DNA from 3 places in the Agrobacterium sp. 22094 genome. Region 1 is predicted to be linked to each of the others. Evidence: predicted binding sites of a transcription regulator. Region 1 holds the regulator's gene; each other region holds the start of a gene.
What was found. The regulator LexA, encoded in region 1, represses DNA repair genes until DNA is damaged. The targets are predictions, from matches to a motif close to TGTTCNNNNTGTGTTCNG.
Positions count from the first base shown of each region.

Region 1 (9,666 bases):
TCGCGCCACGGCTCCCGGATCGCTGCCTCCTCCCACTCCCTGATCGCCGGCAAGCCAAGGAGTTGGGTCTTGTAAGCCTCCGCCGCTGGCGAGAGTGCTGTGCCGTAAGTCTGGAAGCGAAACGCGACGGGGCAGAAGAACGCGTCGACGGCGGTGAAATTGATGCCGGCCAGAAACGGCCCGCCGAAGGTGTCGAGGCCCTGCTGCCATAGCGCGTCGATACGCGCGATATCCTTGCGGAGCGCCTCGGTTGCCGGAACCGGTCTGATCCGCAAACCTACACTCATCGGGTGTAGATTGCGCAGCGATTGGAAGCCGGAATGCATCTCCGCGGATGCCGAGCGCGACCAAGCCCGCGCTTTGGCATCCTCAGCCCAAACACCATCATGCCGTTCCGCCAGGTACTCGATGATTGCAAGCGAGTCCCAGATGGTGACATCGCCATCCACGAGGCAGGGCACCTTGCCTGTGGGGGAGAAGTGCGTGAAGCCATGCTTGGGATCGGGATCGTTGAACGGGACGAGATTCTCTTTGAAGGGAATCTCCAATGTCCGCATCAGCACCCAAGGCCGGAGAGACCAGGAGGAGTAGTTCTTGTTGGCGATGTAAAGATCGTACATGTTGTCTCCTTCTGGTGATACGGCCACTTGAATCGCATGCGATCAGCAAAAGCGTCCATGCGGTGCAAAAGTGCGAATGTTATTTCTCTGTCCATCGTCCTAACGCATGAGCGAGAGGACATACAGGCCGAGTCTGTCATGTCAGATATCATATGAATTGATGCGTTCGCCGCTCTCACCTTTCCGAAAACAGAAGCAGAATGAACTTCATCGGTTCGTCGCGGTTTGATGGGAAGGCGTCAAGCAAATGGAGCGGTCGAGATGAACATGAAATCTGGCGGTTGTGCCTGCGGCAGCGTGAGGCTTTCGATAGTCGGTGAGCCCTATCGTATCGGGATTTGTCACTGCATGGATTGTCGCAAGCACCACGGCGCGCTCTTCCACGCATCCGCCATCTTCCCGCAGGATGCCGTGACCATCGAAGGAGAAATACGCAGCTATAATGGCCGCTTCTTCTGTCCCAACTGCGGATCGCCGGTCTTCGGAAAAAGCGACGACGAAATCGAGGTCAATCTCGGTTCTCTGGATTCACCAGATCAGTTCGAGCCGACCTACGAGCTTTGGACGGTCCGCCGTGAGGCTTGGCTGCCGGATTTCCCGGCATTGCGCCAATATGAGCGGGACCGGGAATCGACAGGCAGAACGGAAAAGGGGCGGTGAGACTGTCCACCTTGTCGGATGGTAGCCGCGAGGTGGATTAGCCGCGTCTGTAAGTCCTGCTCTTAGAAGCGACGGGCGAGGGCGCTTGTCGGTGGCACTGAAAGATTGCCGCCGTTCGAAGGCCATGATCGGCATGCACCCGACCATCCGCCAATCTTTTCCTCATCCTCGGATCGAGAATGAGGATAACGAGAAAGACGAAGACGAAGACGAAGACGAAGAGAACCAGCGTCGAGACCTCGGCGCGATCAGAGGCAGCACATCGCCGCATCTGCCAACGAGGTCTGCGCGTCTTGCCTCTGCAAGAGCACAGGCAGCCAGTCTGAGCCGACTATCGTTCGCTCAGTGATAGCGACGAATGAGACCGACCAGCTTGCCCTGAATCTTTACCCGATCCGGTCCGAAGATGCGGGTCTCATAGGCTGGGTTCGCGGCCTCCAGGGCGATGGAAGCACCCTTGCGGCGGAAGCGCTTCAAGGTGGCTTCTTCATCATCCACCAGTGCGACGATGATATCGCCGGGGTTGGCGGTGCTGCCGTTGCGGATGATGACGGTGTCACCATCGAAGATGCCAGCCTCGATCATCGAGTCACCCTTGACCTCAAGCGCATAATGCTCGCCCGTGCCCAGCATATCGACGGGTACGACAACATCGTGGGTGTTGTTCTGGATAGCGGAGATCGGCACACCGGCGGCGATGCGTCCCATCACAGGAACGGTGACAGCGGAGGAGATCTGATCGTTTGCTGGCTTCGGCGCGGGAGCCGGCTCAGGCGGTTTGGCTTTTCCGAGGCTGCCCTCGATCACGCTTGGCGAAAAACCGCGCGGCGGCTTCTGTGCGGGTGCGGAATAGGCTTCCGGAAGCTTGATGACTTCCAGGGCTCTTGCCCTGTTCGGCAAGCGGCGGATGAAGCCGCGTTCTTCCAAAGCGGTAATCAGCCGATGGATGCCGGATTTCGAGGCGAGGTCGAGGGCATCTTTCATCTCATCGAAAGATGGCGGCACGCCGGACTCTTTCATTCGCTCATGAATGAAAAGAAGCAGTTCCTGCTGTTTGCGCGTGAGCATGAAGAAAACCCTTGGAATACGTGGCGAAGATTCGCGAAACAAATACAGAACGAACACTATATGTTCCATATGTGTTCTGCAATCCCTTAAAATTCCGCAAACGTCTCCGCCTCATCAATTCGCAGTCCTGTTATCCGCGCAATGGTAGAAGTTCATAGCTTCTTTACGGTGTTGGGCGTCTTTTTCCTCTCCAGGTTGATGATTTCATTTTTGCGGGTATCTACAAGCTGCTTCGAGGATCACACGATCCGGTCATCCTGTGGTATGAAGGCCAAGCCATTCGAAGCATTATCAACAAAGTTATCGTAGCTCTACGGCGCTGCCTTGCAGCGTTTTTTCGGGGCAGGGACATTTTTATGAAGCTCGTTAGATTTACCCTTATCGGAATGCTGATTGCGCTGGCCGGTTGCCAGACCCTCGATCCCAATTCACCGGAAGCTTTGAAGCGCAAGGAGTATGACCGGTTGCTGCTGAACACGACGATGGCCAATTGCAAGCTCATCGTTCAACTCAATCAGAAGCGCGTTTCGCAGAACAAGGAGCCGACGCGCGACAATAACTGTGCACGGATCCTGAAAAATCACGCGCTTGGCGGCGTTCATCCGGCGAGCTTCATCCCCGATCTTGCGGTGAACGGCATTCCCATTCCGATCGGTGGACTGATCAAGCTTGCAATCGTTGCCGACCGAAACCAGCGTGAGAAGAAGGCCTGGGAGGCATCGCTACCGGCTTGGGTTTCCGCCGGTGGTGAGAACAGCGAGAACGTTTATCGCATGTTGCTGACTCAAGGCTTCAAGCCCGAAGAATTGGAAGGGCTGAAGGGAAGTGCTGGATTTTCCGACGCGGTGCGCGCAGTCGGGCCGTTCGTGCAGTCTTCCGAGGCCAATCCCGATGTCGTCCGGAAGGCGAATGCCGGCTAAAGGGCAAGCGGTTGGTGCTCCCTCATCTCGTGACACATGGCGCGCTTGCTGCTAATGCCTGTGCAACATCGCAAATTAAGCGGTTGCCGGCGATGTCCGGCGCATGTGTCGTGAGGAATGAGATGACTTTGAAGAACAATTTGAAAGTGGTCGCTGGCGAAGGCAAAGGCGCTGTCGCCTTCTCCAACACAGAGCGGTTTTCGCTGATCGCCGGTCCGTGCCAGATGGAAAGCCGCGACCACGCTTTCATGATTGCCGGCACGCTGCATGAGCTTTGCGGCAAGCTCGGCATCGGGCTTGTCTATAAGTCATCCTTCGACAAGGCCAACCGCACATCGCTCTCCGGACAGCGTGGCATCGGTCTCGACAAGGCCATGGAGATCTTTGCCGATCTCAAGAAGGAATATGGCTTCCCTGTCCTGACCGACATCCATACGGAAGAGCAGTGCGCCATTGTCGCCGAAACCGTCGATGTCCTGCAAATCCCGGCCTTCCTCAGTCGCCAGACCGATCTTCTGATCGCCGCCGCAAAGACCGGTCGCGTGATCAATGTGAAGAAAGGCCAGTTCCTGGCGCCCTGGGACATGAAGAACGTGCTGGCAAAGCTCAACGAGAGCGGCAATCCGAACGTTCTGCTCTGCGAACGCGGCGCATCTTTCGGCTATAACACGCTTGTCTCCGACATGCGCTCGTTGCCGATTATGGCCTCGCTCGGTGCGCCGGTGGTGTTCGATGCGACGCATTCCGTGCAGCAGCCAGGCGGGCAGGGTGGGTCGACGGGTGGTCAGCGCGAATTCGTCGAGACATTGTCGCGCGCAGCCGTGGCCGTCGGCATTGCCGGACTGTTTGTCGAGACCCATGAAGACCCGGACAATGCCCCTTCCGACGGCCCCAACATGGTTCATCTGAAGGATATGCCGAAGCTTCTGGAGAAGCTTCTGGCGTTTGACGCTATCGCCAAGGCCGCCTGATTTTGGCCTAATCGATTTTTATAGGTTGGGCGACGCCTGATGCTGGGCGTCGTCATTGTAATTTCTCACGCTTCGTCTACAGCGAAGTTGCAATGACCTTTCACACTTTTCAGAATCGCTTATCCGCCGTCCGGCTCGAAAACGGCTTCACAGTTTTGCCGATGCGCTCTAAGACAAGCGACTGAAATTCATCTGTTCCAGTCCCAAGGGAGAGACCATGACAGCCATTACCGACATCATCGCACGCGAAATCCTCGATAGCCGTGGCAACCCCACGGTCGAGGTCGACGTGTACCTCGAAGACGGCTCCTTCGGTCGCGCTGCCGTTCCATCGGGCGCATCCACCGGCGCTCACGAGGCAGTCGAGCTGCGCGATGGCGGACAGCGCTATGGCGGCAAGGGCGTTGAAAAGGCCGTCGAGGCCGTCAACACCGAGATCTTTGATGCGCTTGGCGGCTTCGACGCCGAAAGCCAGATCCACATCGACCAGACGCTGATTGCGCTTGATGGGACGCCGAACAAGTCTCGCCTCGGCGCAAACGCCATCCTCGGCGTATCTCTGGCCGTTGCCAAGGCTGCTGCCGAAACAACCGGCCTGCCACTCTATCGGTATGTCGGTGGCCCGAACGCCCACCTGCTGCCCGTTCCGATGATGAACATCATCAATGGCGGCGCGCATGCCGACAACCCGATCGATTTCCAGGAATTCATGATCATGCCAGTCGGCGCGGAAAGCATTCGTGACGCGGTGCGCATCGGCGCTGAAATCTTCCATGTGCTGAAGAAGGAACTGGCAGCGCAGGGTCACAACACCAATGTCGGCGACGAAGGCGGTTTCGCGCCAGGCCTGAAGAGCGCGCCGGAAGCGCTGGACTTCATCATGAAGTCGGTTGAAAAGGCAGGCTACAAGCCGGGCGATGACGTCGCTCTTGCTCTCGACTGCGCCTCGACCGAGTTCTTCAAGAACGGCAAGTACGAGATGGAAGGCGAAGGCCGCACGCTCGAGCCGGAAGCCATGGCTGATTACCTCGCGGAACTCGCGGGCAAGTACCCGATCATTTCCATCGAAGACGGCATGGCAGAAGACGATTGGGAAGGCTGGAAGTACCTGACTGACAAGATCGGCTCCAAGGTACAGCTCGTCGGCGACGACCTCTTCGTTACCAACTCCGCGCGTCTGCGTGACGGCATCAAGATGGGCGTTGCCAACTCCATCCTCGTCAAGGTCAACCAGATCGGTTCTCTGACCGAGACGCTCGACGCTGTCGAGACGGCGCACAAGGCACGCTACACGGCGGTCATGTCTCACCGTTCGGGTGAAACGGAAGACTCCACGATTGCCGATCTCGCGGTTGCCACCAACTGCGGTCAGATCAAGACCGGCTCGCTGTCGCGCTCCGACCGTCTGGCGAAGTACAACCAGCTGATCCGTATCGAAGAGATGCTGGGTCCGCAGGCTGCTTACGCTGGCCGCTCCATTCTTCGCAGCTGATTTGAGCTGTGATATTTTGGGGGCTTTCCATAGGCCCTAATAATAGAAAACCCGCCGATGGCCTCGGCGGGTTTTTTGTGTCAGCGATGCGGTATTTGTTCTCGACGGTCGACGGGTCGGGAGCGCGCCTTACAGGGCCTGTTTGATCTTCTCTGCGTGAGCCTTCAGCATCTCCAAATCCGCCATCGCGCCGCTATGGGGCTTCAAAGGCTCTCCGTCCTTGCGCGGTACGATGTGGAAGTGCAGGTGGAACACCGTCTGGCCAGCGGCGGGCTCGTTGAACTGCGCTACGTAGATGCCATCAGCATCGAAGGCTTCCTTGGCGGCGACGGCGAGCTTCTGGACGACGGGGATCGTCTTTGTCAGCACGTCTGGATCGGCATCGAGAATATTGCGCGAGCCGGTCTTCGGGATCACCAGCAGGTGACCCGGGGCCTGGGGCATCACGTCCATGAAGGCCAGTGTATGGTCGTCTTCGTAGACCTTGACGCACGGGATTTCACCCCGGAGGATTTTTGCGAAGATGTTGTTGTCATCGTAGGCTGTCACGGGCTGCTCCCTCAAAACTTTAGTCGTCGTCTTCCTGCCGTTCGCCTTTGCGAAACGGGCTATGGTCTTCAAGATAGTCGTTGATCTGTTCGACTTCGCTGCGTTCCCGCTCCAGATAATCGGCGATGGCGTGGCGAAGGCCGGGATGGGCAATGTAATGAGCGGAATGAGTGGTCACCGGTGTGTAGCCGCGTGCCAGCTTATGCTCGCCCTGAGCGCCGGCCTCCACACGCTTCAAGCCCTTCGAAAGCGCAAAATCGATCGCCTGATGGTAGCAGACTTCAAAATGCAGGAAGGGATGGTCCTCGATGCAGCCCCAGTGCCTGCCGTACAATGCGTCGCCGCCGATGAAGTTGATGGCGCCGGCAATATATTTACCCTCACGCTTTGCCATCACCAGCAGGATATCGTCTGCCATGCGCTCGCCGATCAGGGAGTAGAAGGCGCGGGTGAGGTAAGGCTTGCCCCATTTGCGGCTGCCGGTATCCATGTAGAAGGTGAAGAACTGATCCCAGATATCTTCGGTCAAATCGCTGCCGGTCAGCCAGTCGATCTCGATACCGTTTTCCAGCGCTGAACGTCGTTCCTTCTTCAGGGTCTTGCGCTTGCGCGATGACAGGGCGTCGAGGAAATCGCTGTGATCACGATAGCCTTCATTGATAAAATGAAACTGCTGATCGGTGCGATGCAGAAAACCCTCATCCTCCAGGGCTTCAATCTCTTCTTCATTTGCAAAGGTCACATGTGCCGAAGAGATGCCGAGCTTCTCTGTCACCTGCTGGAGACCTGAGGCGAGGACCTGCTGGAGGGCCGCAGCGTCCAGTCCCGTCGTCAACAGGCGCGGACCCGTCGCAGGCGTGAAGGGAACCGAGCATTGAAGCTTGGGATAATATCGGCCGCCTGCGCGTTCGAACGCGTCCGCCCATCCCTGGTCGAAGACATATTCGCCGCGGCTGTGGTTCTTGAGGTAGCCAGGAACCGCCCCCATCAATCTCCCGTCGCTGCGCTCCAGCAAGAGATGCTGGCCGAGCCAGCCGGTCTTTGCCGTGGCCGATCCGGACTCTTCCAGCGCGGACAGAAAGGCGTGCGAAATGAAGGGATTGTATGGCGTGGCCGACGGTAGTCTGGATGCTCCGGAAAGGCTGTTCCAGCTTTCCGGAGCGATGTCCTTGAAGGACTGTGCAACGCGAATGGTGTATTCGTCGCTCATGCGGTGGCTGACTGGTCCTTGCTGTTGGGGACAAACCCCTCGAACGTTATCTGGTCAGCATATGTATAGGACTTCTCCAAGGCATTTTCATCCCGCACGGTCCAGGTAATCACCGGGACGCCAAGTTTTCTCTGCGCTTCGATGAAGCTGTTGGGCAGGTGACCCCAGAAGTAGGAGATGAAATCGAGGCCGATCTGCATCGCTTCATCGTGCTTGAAGAAATCTTCCGGATCGGCGCCTTCTGCGGTCAGACCCAACGGCCAGGGAGAGCGTGCCGCCTTCAAATCCTTTAGGAGATGATGATCGAAGCTCATCAGTGCCACATGGCCCTGATAGCCCTCCAGCTCTTCCAGAACCGCTTCGGCGAAGCCGTCATCGACGCCTTCGCCCTCACGTCCCTTGAGCTCGATAACGAGCGGCACCTTGCCGGCGCAGAGCTTCAACAGTTGCTTCAGTGTCGGAACGCGATCCTTGGTCTGCCCGATCGACAGCATCCCAAGTTCGGCAGATGTGCGCTCACGCACATCGCCTTTGATGCCGGTGAGGCGGGTCATCTCGTCATCGTGAAAGACTACGGGAACGCTATCGGCCGCCAGCTGCACATCGCATTCGATGGCATAGCCAGCTTCGATGGCGCGGGTAAAAGCCGAGAGCGTGTTTTCCCAAACCGCCTTATTGAGATCGTGATAGCCACGATGGGCGACGGGTTGGGCCGTCAGCCAGGATAGTTTCAATGTCATGCGTCGATTTCCACGATGGCATCGATTTCGACGGCGGCGTTGAACGGAAGCGACGCCATGCCGACGGCGGCACGTGCATGCTTTCCGGCATCACCCAGGACATTGGCAATGAGGTTCGATGCACCGTTGATGACGAGGTGCTGCTCGGTGAATTCCGGGACGGAGGCGACGAAGCCGTTGAGCTTCAGCACGCGGCGCACCTTGGAGAGATCGCCGTTCAAGGCTGCCTTGACTTGCGCCAGAATGTTGACGGCGCAAAGCTCGGCCGCCTTTTGCGCGGTTGCGACATCGACATCGCGACCGACATGGCCCGTCACCGCAATCTTGCCGGATTCCATCGGCAGTTGTCCGGAAATATAAAGCAGATTGCCGCTGATCGTGAAGGGAACATAGTTGGCAGCAGGGGCTGCTGCGGCGGGAAGAGTGTATCCGAGTTCCTTGAGGCGAGCTTCGATGGCGTCTGACATTTTTCCGTTTCCGCTTTGGTTGTAAATCTTTCAAAAATCCGGCATTCAGGTCATGATGTCGAAAAGCCGGACGGTTGCTTGTACAGTATGAGCGATGAGTCCAACAGGAGTTATTGAATGATCGTCAGGAACCTCGCTCTCGTTCTTGCCGCTGGCGTGGGCCTCATGCCGTGCATCGCAAGTGCCGTGCCTGCCAGCGTTCCCAATCTGATCTCCCACCGCGCCGTCTACGATCTCGAACTCAAGGATGCGTCGGATCGCTCCGGCATCGAGGGCATGACCGGACGCATGGTCTATGAGTTCACCGGCTCGTCCTGCAAGGGTTACAAGACCGATTTCCGTTTCGTCACGCAGATCAATACCGGCGATGCGGTGCGGATGACCGATCAACAGACCACGACATTCGAAGATGCCGTCTCGAAGAAATTCACCTTCGAGACCAAATCCTTCACCGATGACAAGCTCGACAAGGAAGTCATCGGCTCTGCCGCAGACGTCGATGGCAAGATGAAGGTGGATTTGACGAAGCCCGATCCGCGGGAAATCGATCTTGTTCCTGGCGAATTTCCGACCGAGCACATGTATCAGGTCATCGAAAACGCCAAGCTCGGCAAGCGCATCTTCGAGTCGCGCGTGTTCGATGGCTCGGATGACGGCGATGAGAGCCTGATCACATCGACGCTGGTTGGCAAGCAGCAGGCACCGAAGGATGGCGACGCCGAAGCGAGTGTTGCCGGCGATTTCGCCAAGGCACCATTCTGGCCGGTGACCATCGCCTATTACAACGACAAGACCGGGACGGATTCTCTGCCGATCTATCGCATGTCATTCAAGCTTTACGAGAACGGAATCACCCGAGATCTGACGATGGATTACGGCGACTTCGTTCTGACAGGCAAGCTGGCCAAGCTCGATGTTCTCAAGCCTGAGACGTGTGAAGCGCCGCCTGTACGCTGAAATGTGACGATA
Region 1 covers NZ_JBQEPX010000001.1:938,795-948,460, forward strand. The annotation lists gene ACTJK5_RS04460 (glutathione S-transferase family protein) at 1-620, opposite strand, end outside; gene ACTJK5_RS04465 (GFA family protein) at 882-1,280, shown strand; gene ACTJK5_RS04470 (hypothetical protein) at 1,372-1,629, shown strand; gene lexA (transcriptional repressor LexA) at 1,623-2,348, opposite strand; gene ACTJK5_RS04480 (hypothetical protein) at 2,705-3,268, shown strand; gene kdsA (3-deoxy-8-phosphooctulonate synthase) at 3,391-4,239, shown strand; gene eno (phosphopyruvate hydratase) at 4,457-5,731, shown strand; gene ACTJK5_RS04495 (HIT family protein) at 5,861-6,280, opposite strand; gene ACTJK5_RS04500 (GNAT family N-acetyltransferase) at 6,300-7,490, opposite strand; gene ACTJK5_RS04505 (glycerophosphodiester phosphodiesterase) at 7,487-8,230, opposite strand; gene ACTJK5_RS04510 (RidA family protein) at 8,227-8,697, opposite strand; gene ACTJK5_RS04515 (cell envelope integrity EipB family protein) at 8,815-9,654, shown strand.

Region 2 (9,666 bases), 340 kb from region 1:
GACGACCAACATCCTTGTCGATGGCCTTATTCGGAACAACAGCGCCCTTGGTTTCCGTCTGCGCTGCAGTTGTCGATGCAGCTTCGGCAGTGTAAGCAATTCCGCCGAGCATAGTACCGGCAACAAGAATAACAGCAAGATTATTACGAATATACATGATACAAATCCTTTTATGAATTCCACATACAACATCCTAACCATCGTTGGATGTTGATGCTGATTAAACTCCCAAAAATGGAGATAGTCGCATTACAATTACTTCATGAACGGCTTTTAATGTTTAGAAACAGCGCATTTTCGAAAAGGACGAACTGTTCTACTGCGGCAGCAAGAACCAAACGCGGGTACGCTTCACCTCACGCTTCGGACAATCGCCGCACGGCGCGCAAGTCTTCGACGAAGAGCGCCCTCTCCTGCGCCTGACGTGCCGGGTCGGGAATTCTAAGCAGGTAGGATGGATGCACCGTGGCAAAGAGGATGCGTGAATTCTCCATGGGGATCGGCCGGCTGCGAACGCTCGAAAGCGTCTCTTTCATCCCCGTCAAAGCATAAACCGCCGTCGCCCCCATGGCGACGATGAGCTTGGGCTGAACGAGATCGATCTCCCGCGTCAACCACCAACGGCAACGCTCAACCTCACCGGCATTGGGTCTTTGGTGAATGCGTTTCTTGCCCCGCGCCTCATATTTGAAATGCTTGACCGCGTTCGTCACATAGAGCGATTGACGCTCAATCCCAGTCTCCCCCAGGACCTGATCGAACACCCTACCCGCTGGACCGATAAAGGGTCGCCCGGCTAAATCCTCGTGATCTCCCGGCTGCTCTCCGACGATCATCACCTGCGCCTTCTCGGGCCCTTCGCCGAAGACGGTTTGCGTTGCGGCACAATGCAGCGGGCACATCTGACAGCTTTGAGCTTCGCGCTTCACGCCAGCGAGCGTATTTGCATCCAGCAGCACTTCCTGTGGCTTGGCTCCGGCCGCCGCCTGGATACGATGGTGAAACATCTGCGGCTCGGTCGCAGCCTTGGCCGCCATGCCAAGCACGCGCGCCTCCGCGCCGATGACAAGTTCCGGGATAAGATCGGCCTCTGGCAGGTTCTTCCAATACTTCTTCGGCATTTCCGCCGTCATGGCTTTGATCTTCAGCCGCGCCGGATTGAAGATATTGGCATAGTATGTGCGCCACAACTCATCCGTTTCATCGGAAATATCCGGCCGCTCCGCCGGCTCTCGCGACGTCTCAAGCAACTGACCATTCCACCGCGCAGACCCTTTCGGGGTTGCAATCAGCCAATCCATGTCGTTGAAGCGCCGCTGGAAGAACGGCGCCTTTCGCTCGACAATGAAATGATCCGGCTCGAACCACGCAATAAAGCAGCGCCGTGCCTGCGCGCCCTCGCCCGGCACTTCCTTGAAACGGACGAAGGCGGTCATCTTGTGACTGTCGCGACGGACGGATTTCTCCATCTGCCGGGCCGCTTGAACATCCGGATCGGCCTTGATCTGCAACAGCGCCCGGTCCTGCTGCAGCCGCCACAGGAGACGATACAGCAAAGAAAAGCGCGCCGGATCGCTGTGGCAGATAATCGCTTCCGCCAACGGCAGAAAGGCCGATGGAACCGTGATCTGCGCTGGTGTCTTCGCCACCGGTAGAGAGGCCTGCTGCTCGAAATCAAGACGCGTGCCGCGGTCGCTCTTCAAGCGCCAATCCACATCGCTCGGTGCCACACTCGCCGCAAGAAGCGAACGCGCGGCATCGCGCCATTCGCCGAAATTGCCCCTGCCTTCTAGCTCGACCGCATACATCACAGCAACGACAACTGTTCCGGTGGCGGTGTGAACATGGCGCGCAGGTCGGGCCGCTCGGTCAACTTGCCCGGCGTCCAGCCATCCGCGACGACAAACGCCTTCACCTTTTTCAGCGATACGCCAAAGCGCGCCAGATCTTCCAAGCGCAGCCTCCGAAAGCGGCGGGAGGACAGGATGGAGTTCACCGTCTTCACGCCGAACCCAGGCACGCGCAGCAGCATCTCTCTCTCACCCGAATTAACATCGACAGGAAACTTCTGGCGGTTGCCGAGCGCCCAGGCGAGCTTGGGATCGATATCGAGATCGAGCATGCCGTTCTGCTGCGTCGAAGTAATCTCGCCAATGTCGAAGCCGTAGAAACGGTAGAGCCAATCGGCTTGATACAGCCTGTGCTCGCGCATCAAGGGCGGCTTGATGAGCGGCAGGTTTTTCGACGAATCGGGAATGGGGCTGAAGGCGGAGTAATAGACGCGCCGCAGGCCATAGCTTCCGTAAAGCCGCGCGCTGGTCGAGAGAATCGTGCCGTCGTCAGCGCCATCGGCACCGACAATCATCTGCGTGCTCTGCCCTGCTGGCGCGAAAGTCTTGACCCGCTTCGTCTTCAGCGTCGGCTCGCCCGCTTCTTCGATCTTCAGCCGAATATCCGCCATGGAGCGACGAATATTGCCTGGCTGCTTTTCCGGCGCGAACTTGCCAATTCCGCTATCGGTCGGGAGTTCGATATTGATCGAGAGACGATCGGCATAAAGCCCCGCTTCTTCGATCAAATGCGGCGATGCTTCAGGGATGGACTTCAGGTGGATATAACCCCGGAAGCCGTGAGTGACGCGCAACTCCTTTGCTACGCGCACCAGCTCCTCCATCGTGTGGTCCGAAGAGCGAATGATGCCGGAAGAAAGAAACAGACCCTCGATGTAGTTTCGCCGGTAAAACTCCAGCGTCAGCCACACGACCTCTTCCACGGTAAAGCGTGCGCGTTCGACATTGCTGGACGAACGATTGATGCAATAGGCACAATCATAAATGCAGAAATTGGTCAGAAGAATCTTTAAAAGCGAGATACAACGACCATCCGGCGCATAGGCATGGCAGATGCCCGAACCCTCCGTCGACCCCAGCCCGCCGCTTTGCGCCGAGTTGCGTCTCGAGGTCCCGCTGGACGCGCAGGAGGCGTCATACTTCGCTGCATCGGAGAGAACTGCAAGCCGCTCTTTGATTGACTTCTTCATAGTATGTTCTCTATATGTTCCAATGACGAAAGTCAAATCACAAGCGGAGCACGTTGAAAATGCTTGTTTTTTACGGGCCTTTTAATTTGCTGGCATTTCAGGATGCTCTTCTGATATAGTCCGACAAATTGTGATTTTGACATGGTTCCGAAGTTTTGCTCCGGAACCTGTTTCTTTTTGTGTCTGCGACTACCGCGGTGCGAATGTGAAGGAATAAAAAGATGGTAGAAAAAGTACCGATGACCCAGGGCGGTTACGTCAAGTTGCAGGAAGAACTTCGCTGGCGTCAGCAGGAAGAGCGCCCGCGCATCATCGAGGCGATCGCCGAAGCGCGCGCCCATGGCGACCTGTCGGAAAATGCCGAGTATCACGCCGCCAAGGAAGCGCAGAGCCACAATGAAGGCCGCATCTCCGAGCTCGAAGATCTGACCGCCCGCGCCGAGATCATCGATCTCTCCAAGATGTCCGGTTCCAAGATCAAGTTTGGCGCCACCGTCAAGCTCATCGATGAAGACACCGATGAAGAAAAGACCTATCAGATTGTTGGCGATCAGGAAGCCGACGTGAAGGAAGGTCGCATTTCGATTTCCTCTCCCATTGCCCGCGCCCTGATCGGCAAGGAAGTGGGCGACAGCATTGAAGTGAATGCGCCTGGCGGCTCGCGCGGCTACGAGATCCTGTCCGTCAACTGGAACTGAAATCCCCCGCTCCCGTTGCGAGACTTCAAGACTTGCCCCATGTCGATCTGAGAGATGTCCGCGTCCTTACGCCAAACTTCAAGCGCAGGCTCTCGGGCGTGACATCCACGATCATTCAGCTCGTGCCGGTGCAGAACCGGCTCGGGCAGAAGATCGCCGTCATCGGCCCCGGCCTGCCCGAAAGCCTGCCATATGTGCGCTTCCGCGATCTGTGGCGGCTCTGGCAAAACGGTCCGGCAGGCAGAGCGCGGGTCTGGCATGCGCGCCGCAATATAGAGATGCTGCCGGCCATCATCATGCGCGACATTCTGCGCATGAAGTTGAAGATCGTCTTCACCTCCGCCTCGCAGCGCAGGCACACCGGTTGGACCAAATTTCTGATTTCCAGAATGGACGGTGTGATTGCCACCAATAGCCAGACGGCCTCCTATCTGGACGTACCGAGCACGGTCATCATGCACGGGATCGACACCGATCGCTTCTCCCCGCCCACCGATAAGGCTGAAGCAAAGGTCGCACGCGGCCTCGATCCTCAGCGCAAATATGCCGGCTGCTTCGGCCGTACACGGCATCAGAAGGGTACCGATCTCTTCGTTGACACGATGATCCGCGTTCTGCCAGACCACCCGCAATGGTCGGCCATCGTTGCAGGACGCGCGACAGGTCCGCATGTGGATTTCGAGAATGGCTTGAAGGAAAGAGTGCGAGCCGCAGGTCTTGCCGACCGCATCCTCTTCGTCGGAGAGCATACCAACATCAACGAATGGTACCGCGCGCTCGACCTCTTCATCGCCCCCCAGCGCTGGGAAGGATTTGGCCTCACCCCTCTGGAAGCGATGTCGACGGGTGTACCCGTGATCGCCACGGATGTCGGCGCCTTTCCGGAATTGGTGCGCGAAGGCGAAACCGGCACCGTCATTGGCCGCGATGATCTCGATGCAATGGTTGAAGCGACCAAGGGCTTCTTAAGCGATACAGAGATGATGCAGCATAGAAGTGCAGTTGCACGCCGGACGACAGTGGAGAATTTCGCGCTTGAAGGTGAAGCCCGGTCTCTCGGCGACATCTATGCGCGCGTTTAGACAGCCGAATATCGCTTTTCCGATCGCAACACTGGACAGCGCCGTCCCAGCCTGAGCTGAAACAGCGCGACCGCCTTCATCGCCTGCCGCTACGCAATTCCTCGAAGAATTCCAGATATTGATCGACGATCCGCTCTGCGGAAAAGCGTGCGGCCAATTGCTCTCGCCCACCTTGAACCAGCTTCGCTCGAAGCTCGGGCGACCCTTGCAGACGCAAGAGCGCCTGCGCCATACCCTCGACATCGTCGATCTCGGTGAAGAGAGCGCTTTCCTCATGCGTCGCAGCCCAGGACGGCCCTTCGGTTTTGGTGGACACCACAGCCACTTCCGCCTTCCAGCCTTCGAGTAGCACGTTGCCAAGCGGCTCCTGTCGGCTCGGCACGCAGAACATATCCGCCGCCTTGATATAGGCCGCCGGCTCCGAAACCCAGCCGATGAAGCGGACACGATCGGGAATCCCAAGCTCTTGCACCAACCGCTCCAGATCGGCTCTATCGGGGCCATCTCCAACCAGCCAGAGCCAGAGGTGAGGCGTCGCCGCGACCGCGCGCAGCAAGGTATCGAAACCCTTGGTCGGAACGAAGCGGCCAAGACCGCAAACCAGAGGAACATCGTCCGGCGTCGAAAAATCCGACCGCTTGACCACGGAAGTGCCGACCTCGCCCGGAAAATTGGAAATAATCGTCGTCTTACCCTGCCAGCCGAGTGTACGGCAGTGTTCGATGACGTTGGGCGCATTGCCGACGATAGCATCGGTGTTGCCGAAATAGCGGACGTGGTGCGGATAGTCTCCCAGACGCACAACGCGTATGGCGTGACCAGCGTCCGGCATCAGCCGCGCCGTCGGCGCACGCCACCCCATCACCACATCGGTTGGCCACTGCTTCATGGATCGCTTCAGCAACTGCGTGCGCAGCCACCAGTTGGGCCAGCGGCGAAGATAGTAACCCTCATGCACCGTCCCCCGATCGTCAAGTTCGTGACGCCATGTCACGCCCGGCCGGATTGCAAATTGCTGCTCTATGCCACGCTCGTGAAAAGCGCGGGTGAGGCGTAGGAAAAACTGCTCGGTGCCGCCATCCGTGCCGAATTGCAGATGAAATATCCGCTTCACGCTCATCGTAACGCACTTTCTCGGGCTTGGACTGTAAGGTGACTGTAACGGCTCGAACTCACGAAAAATACTTCCGCTTGGTGGCGATCAGCTTGTCCACCATAAGCCGCCGCTGTTTGCGCAGACCATAAAGGAAGCTGCGGGCATTACGGCTTCTCGATATCTTTCCGGGATGCGCAATATCGCTGACCGCATCGGTGGTGGACACCGGCCTTGGAAAGAAAGAATAGCCGCCGCCAACCCGGGTGATCCAATGGCGGAAGAAGTTATCAACCGGCGCGAAGATCACACGGTGTCCATCGACGAACTCCTGCGCACCTTTCCTCGACCAGAGAATGGCGCCTGTCGTCATCGGAAAATAGTGTGCGGAGCAAAGAGTAAATATATTTTTCCCGAAGCTCATGGTCTTCAGTGGACGGAAGATTTTAAGCTTCTCATTGCCCATGTTCACGATCCGCCACTCGGGATCATGCGCATTGAGAAAACCGATCGTTTCCGTCACGATCGCCTGCAGGGCTTCATGCGGTGCGGCGTCATCTTCGATCACGAGGCAGTAGGATCTGTCCGTCCGAAGAAACGCCTTCGCCGCATTCAAGTGACTGTAATAGCAGCCGATTTCGCCACCAACCAACTCGCGGCCCATATAGCGTCTGGCAGCCGCGGCATCATAATCGGCAACAGTATCGAGGGACAGCTTGCGCCCATCGAAAGCCGAGAGACGCTCGAATGCGACACCGGCTTTCTCAAGCGACGCCGACACCTGTGAGAAACGCTCCGTGCTGCCATCCAGATTGATGACGTAGCAGCAGAAATCGGCATTCAGCGCGATGTCGTTTGAGTTGGAGACCATCAATAACGTCCTATCGTTTCATCTGCTTGAACAGATCGAGATAGGCATCCACCACCGCATCCTTGCGGAAATCGGCGTCGAGCCTTGCCCTGCCCTGCTCTCGCAGTTTCGCCGCCAGTTGATCGTCTGTGCGGATACGATTGATCGCCGCAAGGGTGCCATCCACATCGTCGATGTCACACATGAGCGCATCTTCGCCATCCCGGATGAACCAGGACGGCCCTTCGGAACGGGTGGAGACCACCGGCACATCCGCCTGCCAGGCTTCGAGCACCACATTGCCAAGCGGCTCATGGCGCGATGGCATAACGAAGATCGAGCCCGCGGCAACATAATCCATCGGCTCTTCGACCCAGCCGGTGAAGCGGGTGCGGTCTGCCATGCCCAATTCCTGCACCAGTTGCTCCATCTCGGCCCGTTTGTCGCCTTCGCCGATCAGCCACAGCCAGGCATCGGGAATCTGCGCCACGGCCTTGATCAGGACATCGAACCCCTTGCGCCGGATGAACCGTCCGGTACCCACAACGAGGAAGGCATCTTCCGGAGTACCCATGCTGGCACGCGATACCGGCTTGATGGTGGTCTCACGAACGAAATTGGAGACGACCTTGACCGGCTTCGTCCAGCCCAATTGCACGCAGGCCTCGGCAATACCGGGCGCATTGGCGACAATAAGATCGTTGTTACGAAAATTCTTCAAATGACGGGGATAATCGCCAAGCCGCGTCAGCCGCACGCTGTTGCCATGTGCTGGAACAAGCCGCGAGGAGCGCGACATCCAGGCCATGACGACATCCGGCTTCCATTCGCGCATGATTTTGTTCACCTGCCAGCGAAGCCAAAGCGCCTTTGGCGAGATGCGGCGATACTCGCTTTCGATGGTGGGACCAAGGGCCGCGATCTCGTCACGCCAGATGCGGCCCGGACGCACGATAAAGCGCTGCTCGATCCCACGATCGCCAAAAGCCGTTGCCAGATTGACGAAGAAGCGCTCGGCACCGCCCTCCTTGCCGAAATGCATGTGAAGAATTCTTTCGGCACTCATCCAATATCGCTCCGCACCCGGCCAATGCTTAAGCGCTATATAACCGCGTCCGATAATAGTCCACGTGACTTATAGGGCAAAAGCGTGCTTGGCGGCCTTGCGCACAATAAAGGTAGCCAGAAACTGAAGCTTACGCAGACCAAATGACCGTCAGGGCGCGGAATCTTTCCAGAAAATCTCTCTGATGGCGCCGCGCTTGGTCAAGAAAACCACGAGCTGCCGGTGGATCTGGCTGATCTCGTTCCAGCCCCGACGCAGCTTTCTCAATTTCAGCCGCCAGCCCGTGGGGCGAGCGGCCTTCCCGAACTTGGCAATATCGGAGTTGTACTCATAGTGCCGCTGTGTCGCCATTGCCGGCTGGACGATGAAAGGCTTCAACTGCCGGAAGACCGGCGACACCGTATCGTTGAAAAGAAAATGATCGATAGGAACCCTCATCCGCCCTCGATAGGACAGCGCTATCTGCGCAGCCCGGCGCGACAGAATATACGCCCCGCCCCCGACATGCCGTGAATACATACGGTGCAGAGCGCGCTCCGTGCCAGGAACCTTGATCTCGGCGTCTCCCAAAAGAACCCTGGAGATGCCGGAGCCGAACTTCTCCAGCTTGATCACCTCGACATGAGGAGGAATCCAGTCATCCGCCCGCAAGAGACTGGAGACATCGCCCGAGAGAAACACATCGTCCTCAAGCATCAAACCGAACCGCGCGCCCGTCTGCAAAAAGGCTTCCCAGGCATAGGTATGGCTCACCGTGCAGGACCGGTCGCCAAGGCCCAGCGCACCGAGTGGCCCCGCAGGTGTAATGACGCCATCCAGAACCGCCTCATCCACCTTCGTCGCATCGCAGGCATCGACGCGGGTAAACGCCACGCCACGTTCTTCCAGATGATGCGACACGCGCTCCAGCCTGTCCTCGCGACGCGCAAGGTTGATGACGAAAACGGGAATGGCCTGGTTCATGTCGCACTCTTCCAACTCTTGAAGTCCAACAAGGCCTTCGCAGCTCAGCGACTCTATAGGCTTTTCAACGATCACAGCACAAGATGTGTCGCCGGCAAGGTCCGGTCTCGATACTCTCAAGACATCGGCATCAACTTCCCGGTTTATTTTGCCGACGACTTGCGGTATCGCAGCGTGAACGCGCGCCTGCTTCTGCTCGACGCGCCAGCGCGAAGAAAAGATGAAAGCAAGCCGATGTCCGAAAAAGCAAAAGTAGCCCTCATTACCGGCGTCACCGGCCAGGATGGTGCTTACTTGGCTCAACTGCTGCTCGACAAGGGCTACATCGTCCATGGCATCAAGCGCCGCTCCTCGTCCTTCAATACGGGCCGTATCGAAAACATCTATCAGGATCCGCACGAGGAAAACCCACGCTTCATCCTGCATTACGGCGACATGACGGACGCAACCAACCTCATTCGCATCGTTCAGGAAACCCAGCCGGACGAAATCTACAATCTCGCCGCCCAAAGCCACGTTCAGGTTTCCTTCGAAACGCCGGAATACACCGCAAATGCCGACGGCATAGGCACGCTTCGCCTGCTGGAGGCGATCCGAATTCTGGGTCTCGAAAAGAAGACCCGCTTCTACCAGGCCTCCACCTCCGAGCTTTACGGCCTCGTGCAGGAAGTGCCGCAGCGAGAAACCACGCCCTTCTATCCCCGCAGCCCCTATGCCGCAGCCAAGCTCTACGCCTACTGGATCGTGGTGAATTACCGCGAGGCCTACGGCCTGCATGCCTCCAACGGCATCCTATTCAACCATGAAAGCCCGCTGCGCGGCGAAACCTTCGTCACCCGCAAAATCACCCGCGCAGCCGCCGCCATCAAGCTCG
Region 2 covers NZ_JBQEPX010000001.1:600,730-610,395, reverse strand. The annotation lists gene ACTJK5_RS02950 (YfdX family protein) at 1-157, opposite strand, end outside; gene ACTJK5_RS02945 (UdgX family uracil-DNA binding protein) at 357-1,808, opposite strand; gene ACTJK5_RS02940 (putative DNA modification/repair radical SAM protein) at 1,808-3,040, opposite strand; gene greA (transcription elongation factor GreA) at 3,262-3,738, shown strand; gene ACTJK5_RS02930 (glycosyltransferase family 4 protein) at 3,771-4,820, shown strand; gene ACTJK5_RS02925 (glycosyltransferase) at 4,897-5,940, opposite strand; gene ACTJK5_RS02920 (glycosyltransferase family 25 protein) at 5,993-6,784, opposite strand; gene ACTJK5_RS02915 (glycosyltransferase) at 6,795-7,829, opposite strand; gene ACTJK5_RS02910 (glycosyltransferase family 25 protein) at 7,980-8,792, opposite strand; gene gmd (GDP-mannose 4,6-dehydratase) at 9,027-9,666, shown strand, end outside.
Region 2: a site for LexA is predicted at 3,045-3,062, ahead of ACTJK5_RS02940 (putative DNA modification/repair radical SAM protein). Genes of this name have one in related genera too.

Region 3 (9,666 bases), 1.4 Mb from region 1:
CACATCGAGCCTGTCCAGCGTGCGCACGGGACTGTTGGCCTGGCAATGCACTGAGCGGAAAGTGGTGAAGTCATGCCGCCCAACCAGCATCTGCGCGGCCGCATGCATTCTCTCATGGTCGAGGTCTTTCGACACCCACCAGGCGCGCTTGTACTCCAGCGCCAGGCGCGATTTACGCGAGATGATGCGGTAGAGATAGTGGCGGCGGATCGCAGAAAAGCGGGCGTCGAAATCCTCCGTCACCGCTGCCACGTCGAGCACAGAGACGGAGTCGCCTGCCATTGCCAGATGAGCATTCAGCGCATTGCGAAGCTTGTAGGGCTGCCAATCGCGCGCAAGATCCACATGGGTGACCTGACCCACCGCATGCACGCCGGAGTCGGTTCTGCCCGCGCCGCGAATGCCGACCTTCTCGCCCGTCAGCGACAGGACGGCCGCTTCGAGTGCGCCCTGAACCGACCTGCCATTGTCCTGCCTCTGCCAGCCAACATAGGGCGTGCCGTCATATTCGACGCTCATGCGAAAACGCGGCATCGGCTACAGCCTCGTTACGATGGCAACGGGCGTTCCGCGCAGGAAGTCCGCAGCCAGCATCGGCTTACCGCCCGCCTTCTGCAACTTTAGGAGACGCACTGCACCGCTGGCGCAGGCAATCGTCAATTGGTCGTCAAGAACGGAGCCTGCCTCGCCCATTCCTTCGACCCGCTCGCTTGCCAAGACCTTGACGCGTTCCGGCTTGCCGCCGATCTCCAGTTCGAACCACGCACCGGGAAAGGGTGCCAGCCCACGAATGTGGTTGTGGACGTCCTGCGATTGGCGGGAGAAATCGATCCGTGTTTCCGCCTTGTCGATCTTGGCGGCGTAGAGAACGCCCTCCTCGGCCTGCACCGTCAGCGGCAGATCGTCATTCTCGAGCTTTGCCATGGCGTCACGCATCAACCGGGCGCCTTTCAGCATCAGCGCGTCATGCAACTCGCCGGCCGTCATGTTCTCATCGATGGGAACGCGGGCTGTCAGCGCCACGGGGCCGGTGTCCAGCCCCTTTTCCATCTTCATCACCATCATGCCTGTTTCGGCATCGCCCGCCATGATGGCGCGCTGGATGGGGGCCGCACCGCGCCAGCGGGGCAGAAGGGATGCGTGGCCGTTGTAGCAGCCAAGGCGTGTGCCATTCAAAATGGCCTCAGGCAGTAGAAGACCATAGGCAACGACCACCGCGACATCGGCATCGAACGCGGCAAATTGCTGTCGATCTTCGTCCGCCTTGAAATTCAACGGGGTCAGAACCGGAATCCCCAAAAGCTCTGCAGCCTGATGCACGGGGGATTTTTGCAGGTCCAGTCCACGGCGACCGCCTGGGCGCGGCGGCTGCGTATAGACCGCCACCACTTGATGGCCCGCCTCTTTCAGAGCGCGCAGCGTGGGGACCGAAAACTCCGGCGTTCCCATGAATATAATGCGAAGAGCCATTGTTGCCCCCTGCCCTGCTGCTGGTACCGGGCGGCCTATCGGCCAGCCGGATCAGACCTTGGCGCGGGCCAGCTTGGTGAATTTCTTGATGACCATGTCACGCTTCAGTCGCGAGATGTGGTCGATGAAGAGCACGCCGTTCAGATGGTCGATTTCGTGCTGCAGGCAGGTAGCAAGAAGACCATCGGCCTCGATCGTCTGCCGCTTGCCGTCGCGATCCACATATCCAACCGTCAAAGAGGCCGGACGTTCGACTTCGGCGTAGTAATCGGGGATGGAGAGGCAGCCCTCTTCATAGGTCGAGACATCGTCCGATACTTTGAGGATCTCCGGATTGATGAAAACCTGCGGCTTGTTTTCCTCATCGTCGCGCGAGAGGTCGATCACCAGCATCCGGCGCGCAACGCCAATCTGGATCGCGGCCAGACCGATGCCCGGCGCGTCATACATGGTCTCCAGCATGTCGTCTGCCAGGCGCTGGATTTCCGAATCCACCGTCTCGACAGGCTTGGATTGCTGGCGCAGCAGCGGATCGGGCAAAATGATAAGAGGCTTGATCGTCATGGCTTCCCATAACCCATCTCATCAGCCGAGGAAATGAAAAAATACGGTCGATTCAACGCTGATACTGGATAGCCGACTCATTTTTGCCGCGGACATGTTCTTGTTTTGTACGAATCAGAATAACTCTGTTAGATTGCGTTATGAACATCGATCTCAGCGGCCTCGGTCAAACGGCTTTCAGCGTCGGAGCGCTCAACATTTCGGTCGGCACGCTCCTCTTCTTTCTGGGCTTTGCCGGGCTGCTGGCCGTCCTCTTTCTTTTGCGCAAACCGGCAGCGCCGGATCAGCCACGGGAAGAACTGACCGAACTTCTGAAGACCCAGACCGAGCTGCAAGGTCGTATCGCCGCCATGGCGGATGCCTTTTCCGCGCGCCAGAACGAAATGAGCCAGACGCTGAATGAGCGATTGGATGGCATGTCGCAGCGCCTCGGAACGACGCTGACGGAACAGACCCGCTCGACCCATGAGAACCTCAGCAAGCTGCAGGAGCGCCTTGCCGTCATCGATGCTGCGCAAGGCAATATTCAGGATCTTGCCAAGGATGTGATCGGGCTGCAGGCGATCCTTTCCAACAAGCAGACCCGTGGCGCCTTCGGCCAGGCGCGCATGGAAGCGCTGATTGCCGATGCGCTGCCTTCTGGCACCTACCAGCTTCAACCCACACTTTCGAACGGCTTTCGGCCAGACTGCACGATCAAGATGCCGAACAATGCGCCGGTGCTGGTGATCGACGCCAAGTTTCCGCTGGAAGCCTGGAATGCCCTGAAGGCGGATGAATCTCCGGAAGCCAAGCGCGCTGCGACCCAGCAGTTCCGCCGGGACATGGAAGTGCATATTCGCGATGTGTCGGAGAAGTATCTCATTCCTGGCGAGACGCAGGATACCGCCTTCATCTTCGTGCCGTCGGAATCGATCTTCGCCGATATTCACCAGCATTTCGAATTTCTGGTGCAGCGTGCTCACCGCTCCCGGGTGGTGATTGTTTCACCATCGCTATTGATGCTTTCGATCCAGGTTATCCAGTCAGTCCTGAAGGACCAACGAATGCGGGAGCAGGCCCATCTGATCCAGGGTGAAGTGGCGCTGTTGATGGACGATGTGCGGCGCCTGGATGAGCGCACCCGTAAGCTCCAAACGCATTTCGGCCAAGCGCAGCGCGATGTCGAGATGATGCTGACCTCGTCGGAAAAGGTTCTGGCGCGTGGCGACAAGATCGAGAGCCTCGATTTTTCCACTACCACCAAGGAGATCCCGCATTCGGAGGTGGAGCATATGCGCCGCATTGCCGATGCGCGCGCAGGTGCTGCCAAGCTGCGCGTGGTGGATGACGAGTAGGCGGCGCTGAAATCAAACGAACGTCGCCGCCATTGCAAAATCGATTTCCGATTTCGATCCCGATGCGCTAGAGCGCGGTGCGTCTTTTTAGACGCACAAAGGACGCTCTATCTTCTTTCAATCTACGCATCGTGCTTTCCAAAAATCGATTCCGATTTTCGGGCCGATGCTGTAGCACTATCGGCATTGTTAACGTCTTTGCCTTTTGGATCAGCCTCGCATGATTACTGTTTTCGGCTCCATCAACATGGATCTCGTCGCCACCTCCGACCGTCTTCCGAAGCCAGGCGAGACGGTGACCGGCAAAAGCTTTTCCACGGCCGCTGGTGGCAAGGGCGCCAATCAGGCGCTGGCCGCACGACGCGCCGGAGCGGACGTCAAGATGGCGGGTGCTATTGGTGACGACACCTTTGCAGCCCCCGCACTCACGCTGCTGCGTGACGCCCGGACCGATCTCTCGCTGCTGAAGACAGTGGCCGAACCCACTGGAACGGCCGTGATCCTGATTGGCGAGGGTGGCGAGAACATGATCTCGGTTATTCCCGCGGCCAATGGTACGGTCTCGCCGCAGGATGCAGAGCGCGCCGTCTCGGAGATGGCCGAGGGCGACACGCTGATGCTGCAATTTGAAATTCCGGCCGATGCGATCGAGACCTCGCTGAAGGCCGCCAAAGCGAAGCGCGTGACGACGATCATCAACACGGCTCCTTTGACAGCCGATGCCGCCCGTCTTTCCAAGCTTGCCAATATCGTTATCGCCAATGAGACCGAGTTCGAGTTGTTGATCGGCAAGAACGGGCTGTCCTCTTCCAATCGGGAGAAGGAGTTGAGCGCGCTTCACGCGGAAACGGGCCAGACGCTGATCGTCACGCTCGGTGCGGACGGCGTGATCGCTATTCGCAATGGCAAGCTCTTCAAAGCCATGGGCCTGAAGATCGAGCCGGTCGATACGGTGGGCGCTGGCGACACCTTCTGCGGCTATCTCGCCGCAAGCCTCGATGCCGGAATGGACTTCGAAAAGGCGCTGCGCCGTGCCGCTGTCGCCGGTTCGCTGGCCTGCACCCGTGAGGGCGCCCAGCCGTCTATCCCCACCGCTGCTGATGTGGATGCAAAGCTCTGAGACTATAAAGTCTCTTCCTATCCTCAACCCGATCAAGCATCCTTGAACAGGTTGAGGGCGGCGTATTGCAAAAGCATGATCGTCTTGCCGTCGCGAATGGCCCCTGAGGCGATCATGCTCATCGCTTCATCGATCCCGATTTCCATGACGGCAATATCCTCGCCCTCGTCTTCATTTCCGCCGCCGGCCGATGTTCGGTCGCCGGGCTGATACTCGCCGACGAAGAAGTGTAGCCTCTCGGTGACGGAACCAGGGCTCATGAACGCATCGAAAACCTGGCGCACATCGCGTACCTTGAAGCCGGTTTCCTCCTCCGTCTCCGTCCGGATGCGCGCTTCCGGTTCGGCATTGTCCAGAAGACCCGCTGGCGTTTCGATCAGAAGGTCGTCATGGCCGTTGACGAAGGCGGGATAGCGGAACTGTCTCGTCAGGATCACCGTTCGGCGCTCCTTGTCATAAAGCAGGATCGTCGCGCCATTGCCGCGATCATAGGTTTCGCGCGATTGCTTTTGCCAGGTGCCATCCTCCCGGAGAAAGGAAAAGGTGGTCTTCTTCAGAAGGTACCAGTCGTTTGAGAGAACCTTGACGTCCTCGACGTTGATGCGATGCGCGATGCTCATGAAACTTCCCTGTGGCTGGAGTTGACCGGTTGTGGACATACGCGCAATTTCGTGCAATTTCATGCAGAGTCAAGAAAATTCGTGCAGAGGATTGGGTGGATGCTGACATCGGAACGAAAGACGCTCATTCAGCAAGTCCTACAGCGGGACGGCAGAATCGTTGCGAAGAGCTTCGCCGAAGAACTTGGTGTCTCCGAAGACACGATACGCCGCGATCTGCGTGAACTTGCCAAGGACGGTCTGTTACAGAGGGTCCATGGTGGCGCGCTGCCATCCTCACCTGCGGTTGCCGAATATCGTGTGCGCGAACAGATGGCTTCCTCGGCGAAGGAGAAGCTTGCCCGGGCAGCAGCCGCGTTGATCAAGCCGGGACAAATCGTCTTCCTCGACGGCGGCACCACCAATCTCCAGCTTGCCCGCCATCTGCCGCAGACCCTACAGGCGACCATCATCACCCATAGTCCAAGCATCGCCGTGGAACTGGCGCATCATCCGGTCGTCGAGGTGGAGTTGATCGGCGGGCGGCTTTTCAAGCACTCGATCGTTTCGATGGGTGCTGTGAGCGCCGAGGCCATTTCGGGCATCCACGCCGACCTGTTCTTCCTTGGCGCGACGGGCGTCCATCCAGAGACCGGCGCGACCACTGGGAACCGCGAAGAAGCAGCAATCAAAAGGTTGATCGCCCGACAATGCGCAGAGACTATCCTGGTTGCGACGGAGGACAAGATCGGCGCTGCTTCGCCCTATATCATCCTGCCCCTTGGCAAGCTTGACACTCTGGTTGTGGATGCCGACCTGCCGGACAAGCTGCTGAAGCCCTACAGGACAGCAGGACCGGCGATCGTGAAGGTCTGACGTCAGACTTTGAGGAAGGTGAGGTAGGCGGAGCTCCGCCCCTCGCGCTTGGCCTTGTTCTCGTAGCGGGTACCCGGCCAATTGTCGTAAGGCGTCAACCAGTCGGCAGACGTCTTGGCCGTCCACTCAAAGCCGCCATGGCGGGCGCAGTGCTGCAGAGTCCAGTTGATGTAGGTATCAATGTCGGAAGCAAAGCAGAACTTGCCGCCCGGCTTCAGCACGCGGTGAAAGCGGTCAAGATTGACGTTCGACACAAAGCGGCGCTTCCAGTGCTTCTTCTTCGGCCAGGGGTCCGGATAAAGCAGATCGATGTGATCGATGCATTCATCGGGAAGCCAGTCCAGCAATTGCGTCGCGTCGTCGTCATAGAGGCGAATATTCATCAACTCGCGCTCTTTGACGGCACCAAGGAGCTTCGCCATGGAATTGACGAAGGGCTCCACGCCGATGAAGCCTGTCGATGGATTTTCAGCTGCACGATGAACCAGATGTTCGCCACCGCCAAAACCGATTTCCAGGCGGATGGATTTGACGTCGGCCGGGAAGAGTGCGGCGAGTGGCTTCGGCGCCGGTGTTTCAAGATCGACTTTCAACAGCGGCAAAAGGCTCTCGATGCTTTCCACCTGCTGGTTGCGCAAAGGCTTGCCCTTGCGCCTGCCATAGAACGCTTCCGTCGATCGTGAACGCCGCTCTTCCGTCATCGTGAACTCTCTCAAGCAAAATAGATGAACCCGCACCTTACCGTTTCATCGGTATTGCGCGGGTTTCAAGTTTTCAGACCCTATCCCCCAAACGGTCGCCCATGGCAAGACCGGAGTGGAGGAGAGGGCTATGTTTCGAGGCAATGACCTCAAGCGGCCTTCAGCGCATCCTTGAGCGGCTTGACCAGATCGATCTTCTCCCAGGAGAAGGATCCGTCGCGGCCAGCCTTGCGACCGAAATGGCCGTAGGATGCGGTCTTGGCATAGATCGGCTTGTTGAGGTCGAGGTGACGGCGGATGCCCGATGGCGAGAGGTCCATGACCTTGCGGATCGCGGCTTCCACTTCGTCTTCGCTGACCTTGCCGGTCTGATGCAGATCTACATAGACCGAGAGCGGCTGTGCGACGCCGATGGCGTAGGAAAGCTGGATGGTGCAGCGGTCGGCAAGACCTGCGGCAACCACGTTCTTTGCCAGATAGCGAGCGGCGTAAGCTGCGGAACGGTCCACCTTCGTGGTGTCCTTACCGGAGAATGCGCCACCGCCGTGCGGAGCTGCACCACCATAGGTGTCAACGATGATCTTGCGGCCGGTCAGGCCGGCATCGCCATCAGGACCGCCGATCACGAACTTGCCGGTCGGGTTGATGTACCACTTGCAATCATCGGCAATCTTCAGGTCGCCAAGCGCTTCGCGGATGTAAGGTTCGACGACTGCGCGAACCTTCTTGGAATCCCAGCTTGCGTCCAGATGCTGCGTGGAAAGAACGATAGAAACTGCCTCAGACGCCTTGCCATCGACATAGCGAACGGTCACCTGGCTCTTGGCATCGGGGCCGAGCTTGGCGGCTTCGCCTTCGCCGCTCTTGCGAGCATTGGCAAGCAGCTGAAGAATGCGATGAGAATAGTAGATCGGCGCCGGCATCAGGTCCGGTGTTTCCTTGCAGGCGTAACCAAACATGATGCCCTGGTCGCCTGCCCCTTCGTCGCCCTGCTTGTCAGAGGCGTTATCGACGCCCTGCGCGATATCGGCAGACTGCGGGTGCAAGAGCACGTCGATCTTGGCGGTCTTCCAGTGGAAGCCGTCCTGCTCGTAGCCGATGTCGCGGATGGCCTTGCGCGCCGCGGACTTGAACTTGGACGGATTGATCACCGGATGGCCAGCGGCGTCCTTAAGGACATTGCCGTCCTTGTCCTTTTTCAGCAGCGTATCGGGAACGCGCACTTCACCAGCGATGATCACGCGGTTGGTGGTGGCAAGCGTTTCGCAAGCGATGCGAACGGTCCATGGGTCGACGCCGGTCTTGGACGCTTCACGATAAATCAGATCGACGATTTCATCGGAAATTCGGTCGCAAACCTTGTCAGGATGACCTTCAGCAACGGATTCGCTGGTGAACAGGTAGTTGGCGCGCATGCGGGATTCCCCTCAAAGAACAGGTCTGTGCGTTTGTTATTCATTTCATCGGAAAAAACAAGGACAGAACGACATAAATATATCTTTATATCGGAATTTCATTTCTGCAAGCACACAACAAAAAACGGCCCCGAAAGGCCGTTCAAGTGGGTATTCGACCGATTTTCGGTCGCTTACTCGGCGTCGCCTTCCGCAGCCAGCGCCTTTACCAGATCAACGATACGGCGGCGGACCTTCGGATCGTTAATCTTGACGAAGGCGCGGTTGAGCTGCAGTCCCTCGGACGAGGAGAGAAAATCCACGACGTAATTGGAGCTCGACGCTTCGGCGGAACCGGAAGCGGAGGCTGGCTCGGCGCCCGGCGCATCTTCGAAGAAGAAGGAGACCGGAACGTTCAGAATGGCGGAGATGTTCTGAAGACGGCTGGCGCCAACGCGGTTGGTGCCCTTTTCATATTTCTGGATCTGCTGGAAGGTAATTCCAAGGCTCTCACCCAGCTTTTCCTGGCTCATGCCCAGCATGGTGCGGCGCAGCCGGATGCGGCTTCCGACATGAATGTCGATTGGGTTCGGCTTCTTCTTATTTTCGGTCATATGTTAGTCCTGACATCCTGTTGTCGGTGATTGTTACACATTAACGCAAAACCGTAGAGGTCGGATCAGTGCAACAGTCCTTCATATCACTTGCGTTGTACAACCCTACAATCTCACTATGCAATTTCAGGGGTTTTCGGTCAATTCTTGCGGCTGACTAAACCATACCTAGAAAACAGCGCCACGATCAACATTGTTATAAACAACAACCAAAAGTTCGTTTTACGGGCATCGCTGCTCAGGACGTCGCCTGCCTTACTACTTAGAGTAGCGTCGATTATACCCTTTTGACCATAGTCAAGACCAGCCTCAATGCCACCTAACGGATCAATGATGGCGGAAATGCCAGTGTTGGCTGCTCGAATCACTGGCAAGCCAGTTTCCACAGCGCGCACACGCGCCTGCTGGAAGTGCTGATAGGGGCCGGGTGTGTCGCCGAACCAGCCATCATTGGTGACATTCAGGATCGCCTCCGACGAGGCGATATCGGCCGGCACTTCATCGGGGAAGATGATCTCATAGCAGATGAAGGAGTAGATCTTCTTGCCGGATGGAAGAATGATGGGTGTCCGGCTTGCCGCCGGTGAGAAACCGCCCGGCAGGCTGACGATATTCTCGATGTCGAAACGCCGCAGCACGTCTTCGAAAGGCACATACTCGCCGAAGGGCACGAGATGCACCTTGTCGGTCGCCCCAATAATCTGGCCCTGGCCATCCACGGCGTAGACGGAGTTGTAGTAGCGCGGCGGATGCCCAGCCCCCGCATCCTCCATGCGAACCGCCCCCGTCAGCAAGATCTGACCATCCTCCAGCGTCTTGGCGATTTCTTCCAGCGCATCCGGGTTCTGGGTTAGAATGAAGGGAACGGAAGTCTCCGGCCAGACGATGATATCGGGCCGTTTCTTGCCTGGCGTCGGCGGAAGGGCCGATAGGCGAAGATGCTCCTGGAATATCTCGGCACGATCGGCATTCAGCATCTTGCGCGACTGAT
Region 3 covers NZ_JBQEPX010000001.1:2,332,472-2,342,137, forward strand. The annotation lists gene truA (tRNA pseudouridine(38-40) synthase TruA) at 1-534, opposite strand, end outside; gene fmt (methionyl-tRNA formyltransferase) at 538-1,470, opposite strand; gene def (peptide deformylase) at 1,522-2,034, opposite strand; gene ACTJK5_RS11420 (DNA recombination protein RmuC) at 2,175-3,371, shown strand; gene ACTJK5_RS11425 (ribokinase) at 3,592-4,491, shown strand; gene ACTJK5_RS11430 (NUDIX domain-containing protein) at 4,524-5,111, opposite strand; gene ACTJK5_RS11435 (DeoR/GlpR family DNA-binding transcription regulator) at 5,211-5,966, shown strand; gene trmB (tRNA (guanosine(46)-N7)-methyltransferase TrmB) at 5,969-6,667, opposite strand; gene metK (methionine adenosyltransferase) at 6,817-8,082, opposite strand; gene ACTJK5_RS11450 (helix-turn-helix domain-containing protein) at 8,256-8,675, opposite strand; gene lnt (apolipoprotein N-acyltransferase) at 8,816-9,666, opposite strand, start outside.
Region 3: a site for LexA is predicted at 2,130-2,147, ahead of ACTJK5_RS11420 (DNA recombination protein RmuC). Genes of this name have one in related genera too.